2 regions of the Ramlibacter sp. AN1015 genome follow, and region 1 is predicted to be linked to the other one. Evidence: predicted binding sites of a transcription regulator. Region 1 holds the regulator's gene; the other holds the start of a gene.
The links. Region 1 encodes LexA, which represses DNA repair genes until DNA is damaged. Its sites were predicted from a motif close to ACTGTATNNNNATACAGT; they were not measured.
Positions count from the first base shown of each region.

Region 1 (2,399 bases):
GAGAGCGTCCGCTGGCCGCGTCCGGGCAGGCGCGCTGCACCGTATCCCGGGCGGGAAGGTGGTCGCACTCCGGAAGCGCGGCGCGAGCAATGCTTTGCCCGACACCTTCAACAGTCCGTTCGCCGCTGCTTCTCGCCGCACCTGGAGCAGCAATCGAGTCGTTGCCGTGAGCAGTGCCTCGGGCGGCACGGTGGTCGGTACCGTGACCGGTACCGGTGATCGTCCCACCATGAGCAGAGCCGCAGGTCGCGTCGCAGGCTCCGTCGTTGGCCGATCCGTGAGCAGTACGTCGAGCACCATCGTGATCCGCACCGGCAGATGGTGCGCCGGAGAGCCATTCGACGGCGCTGTGTACCGGGCCGAACAGTGTGGCGATGAGAGGAAGAGCGAGTGCCATGTGGGTTCCTTGAGCTACAGGTTGTTCACAGGCAGGATTCCAAAGTTGCGACGCAGCCCAGGGTGATGGCACTACAGCCATACGCCCGCCACCTGGGGCTGGTCGAGACAGAAAGATTGGGCCGCCCTGCGCACACCCGGATTCAGGAGTGCGGGAGGACCGTGGGGCAGTACCCCTACATCAGCATGGTGTTGCGTATGAGCCCGACTGCCAGTCCTTCGATTTCGAAGGGTTCACCGGGCTCTACCACGATGGTCGGGTAGTCGGGGTTCTCGGCGTGCAACTCGATCAGGTGCTTGTTGCGGCGGAAGCGCTTCACCGTCACGTCGTCTCCAAGGCGGGCGACGATGATCTGGCCGTTCTTCGCGTCCTTGGTGGACTGCACGGCGAGAAGGTCGCCGTCCATGATGCCGGCGTCGCGCATGGACATGCCGCGCACCTTCAGGAGGTAGTCGGGGCGGCGCTGGAAGAGGCTGCTCTCGACGTAGTAGGTTTGATCGACGTGCTCTTGCGCGAGGATGGGGGAGCCGGCAGCGACGCGGCCCACGAGCGGCAATGCGAGCTGCGCGAGGCCTTGCAGCGGCAAGGTGAACTGGCGGATGCGGGATTCGTGGATGGAGCGCAGCGCGTCGTCTTTGAGGCGGATGCCGCGTGAGGTGCCGCTCACGAGCTCGATGACGCCTTTGCGCGCGAGGGCCTGCAGGTGCTCCTCGGCGGCGTTGGCCGAGCGAAAGCCCAGTTCGGCCGCAATCTCGGCGCGCGTGGGGGGCGCGCCCGTGCGGGTGATGGCGCCCTGGATCAGGTCCAGAATCTGTTGCTGGCGGGGCGTGAGCTTGGGGCTGTCCGACATGAACGGGATCTCCTGCGGCTGCTGACTCGTCTTGGCTGGTTACCTGGAGCGATCGGAGCGGTGTCGCACACTGTCTCGGCATCCAGTAACTGTATTTTTGACCAGTTTGTCCGGGAAGTGCAAGTGCGGGTTGAAAAAATCGTGGTGCTGGGCACCGGGGGAACAATCGCGGGGACGGCCGCATCGGTACAGGACCATCTCGGTTACGCGGCCGCGCAGCGAGGCATTGATGACCTCGTTGCAGGGATAGCAGGCCTGCATGCGCAGGAGCTGGAGCTGGAGCAGGTCGCGCAGATCGACAGCAAGGACATCGACGAGCGAATCTGGAGCTTGCTGATCGATCGATGCGCCCACTGGCTCTCCAAGCCGCAGGTGCGCGGCGTGGTGGTCACCCACGGAACGGACACGCTCGAGGAAACGGCGTTCCTGCTCCAGCGGGTGCTCGCTCCCGACAAGCCGGTCGTCCTCACCTGCGCGATGCGGCCCGCCACCGCGCTGATGGCCGACGGTCCGCAGAACCTGCTGGATGCAGTGACCGCGGCGCGAACGGCGGGCGTCCGCGGAGTGCTCGTGGTGTGCGCGGGCAAGGTGCATGAGGCGCTGCACGTCCGCAAGCGCCATACCTATGCGCTCGACGCCTTCGATTCCGGAGAACGCGGGCCGGTGGCGGTCGTCGAAGACGGAGCGCTGCGCCCCTTGAGCGGCTGGTCCGACGGGGGGCAGGGCGCCGACGACGCACTGCGCAAGCGGCTCGCCCGCGTGCAGCCCTGGCCGTGGGTGGAGATCGTGACCAGCCACGCCGGTGCACGCGCGGGCGCGGTGGATGCGCTGGTGGCGCAGGGCGTACGGGGGCTGGTGGTGGCGGGCACGGGCAACGGTACCGTTCACCACGCGCTGCTCGACGCCTTGCTGCGTGCACAGGACGCGGGCGTGCGGGTGGTACGTGCGACCCGCTGCGCGCAGGGGCGGGTATTGCCGCACCAAGGGGACGTCTTGCCGCACGCGGCAGTGCCTTCGCCCGTCAAGGCGCGCATCGATCTGCAACTGGCCCTGCTGGCGCAGGGCGAGGCCTGAGCAGCCGCCGATGTTCTCTGTCCTGCAGAGTCACCCATGGGCCTATCCGGCACTGGAGGTCGTACATATCGTCGGCAT
Region 1 is NZ_JBBJUM010000016.1:50,253-52,651, reverse strand. It holds gene lexA (transcriptional repressor LexA) at 573-1,247, opposite strand; gene WG922_RS19715 (asparaginase) at 1,371-2,321, shown strand; gene WG922_RS19710 (hypothetical protein) at 2,332-2,399, shown strand, end outside.

Region 2 (2,399 bases), on a different contig from region 1:
CCCAATGCGATGGAGAGATACCAGACGATGTCGTAGCTGCCCGTGCGGTCGTACAGCAGGCCGCCCAGCCACACGCCCAGGAACGAGCCGATCTGGTGGCTGAAGAACACGAAGCCGCTCAGCATCGACAGGTGCGCCACGCCGAAGATGCCCGCCACTGCGGCGCTGGTGACCGGCACCGTGGACAGCCAGAGCAGGCCCATGACTGCCGAGAAGACGTACACCGACAGCGGCGTGAGGGGCGCTGCCAGGAACACCGCGATCGTCACCGCCCGGCTCAGGTAGATGAACGCAAGGATCTTGCGCTTGGCCATGCGTTGACCGAGCGCGCCCGCGATGTAGGTGCCGAACACGTTGAACAGGCCGATCAGCGCCAGCGCGTAGCTGGCCACGTGGGGCGCGAGGCCGTGGTCGCGCAGGTAGCTGGGCATGTGCACGCCGATGAACACCACCTGGAAGCCGCAGACGAAGTAGCCCGCCGTGAGCAACTGGAAACTGGGATAGCGGAAGGCCTCGCGCACCGCCTGCGCGATCGTCTGCTCGCGCCGCACCGGCGCTCCCCCCGAGAAGCCCGGCTCGCGCAGGCCCAGGGCCAGCGGCGCGATCAGCAGCACGAGCGCGGCGAGCACCAGCAGCGCGGTCTGCCAGCCGAGGCCGGCGATCAGGAAGCCTTCGACCGGCACCATGAGGAACTGCCCGAACGAGCCGGCGGCCGCCGCGACACCCATGGCCCACGAGCGCTTGGCGGGGTCGATCTGCCGGCCGATGACGCCGTAGATCACGGCGAAGGTGGTGCCCGCCTGGGCCGCCCCGATCAGCACGCCGGAGGCCACGGCGAACAGCAGCGGGGTGGTGGCCAGCGCCATCCCCGCGAGCCCCAGCGCGTAGAGCACCGCGCCGCCCACGATCACGCGGAAGGCGCCGAAGCGGTCGGCCACCATGCCGGCGAAGATGCCGAAGCAGCCCCAGGCGAGGTTTTGCAGCGCGATGGCGAAGGCGAAGGTCTCGCGCGTCCAGCCCTGGGCCTGCGTGATGGGTGTGAGCCACAGACCGAAGCCATGCCGCGTGCCCATGGACAGGGTGACGATGGCTGCGCCGCAGACGAGGACCTGGGCGAGGGACAGGCGGGGAGGGGAGGACATTCCGGGAAATGTAGCGAATCGGCTGGCGGCCCGAGCACGGCGGGGGCTTGAAAAATTTCGTCCCGATTGATGCGAATGAGGCATGGATGGCGTCTGCTGCGGGCCGTGTCTGTGGTTTTGTACAGCGGTGCGGCGGCCTGTGTCTACAATCGCCGCTCCCATGGCAAGCAAACCGTCCCCCGAGTATTCCGAAGGTTCGATCCGCGTGCTCAAGGGCTTGGAGCCCGTCAAGCAGCGGCCCGGCATGTACACGCGCACGGACAACCCGCTGCACATCGTCCAGGAGGTGCTGGACAACGCCGCCGACGAGGCCCTCGCCGGGCACGGCAAGCGCATCAAGGTCACGCTGCACACCGACGGCTCGGTGTCCATCGAGGACGACGGGCGCGGCATCCCGTTCGGCATGCATCCCGAGGAAAAGGCGCCGGTGATCGAACTGGTGTTCACCCGGCTGCACGCGGGCGGCAAGTTCGACAAGGGCAAGGGCGGCGCCTACAGCTTCTCCGGCGGCCTGCACGGCGTCGGCGTGTCGGTGACGAACGCGCTGGCCAAGCGCCTCGAAGTGGTGTCGCACCGCGACGGGCAGGTGGCCCGGCTGGTCTTCGCCGCGGGCGACGTGGTCGAGCCTCTGCAGCTGCGCAAGGCGCAGGAGGGCGACCGCCGCCAGGGGACCTGCGTGCGGGTCTGGCCCGACGCCAAGTACTTCGAATCGAGCCAGCTGCCGCTGGCGGAGCTGGCCCACCTGCTGCGCAGCAAGGCCGTGCTGATGCCGGGCGTGGCCGTGTATCTCGTCAACGAGAAGACGCGCGAGAACCAGAGCTGGCAGTACAAGGGTGGCCTGCGCGACTACCTCATGCAGACGCTCGGCGGCGATCCGGTGATTCCGCTCTTCGACGGCGAGGGCTACGCCGAGAACAACGACCAGTTCGCCGAAGGCGAGGGCGCCCAGTGGTGCGTGGCCTTCACCGAAGACGGCCACCCCGTGCGCGAGAGCTACGTCAACCTCATCCCCACCACTGCGGGGGGTACCCACGACAGCGGCTTGCGTGACGGCCTGTTCAACGCGGTCAAGAGCTTCATCGACCTGCACTCGCTGCTGCCCAAGGGCGTCAAGCTGCTGCCCGAAGACGTATTCGCCCGCGCGTCCTACGTGCTGTCGGCCAAGGTGCTCGATCCGCAGTTCCAGGGGCAGATCAAGGAACGTCTGAACTCGCGCGACGCGGTGCGGCTGGTGTCCAGCTTCGTGCGTCCCGCCCT
Region 2 is NZ_JBBJUM010000009.1:15,650-18,048, forward strand. It holds gene WG922_RS14860 (MFS transporter) at 1-1,142, opposite strand, end outside; gene WG922_RS14865 (DNA topoisomerase IV subunit B) at 1,303-2,399, shown strand, end outside.
Region 2: WG922_RS14865 (DNA topoisomerase IV subunit B) is a predicted target of LexA. The motif match lies at 1,251-1,268, and genes of this name have one in related genera.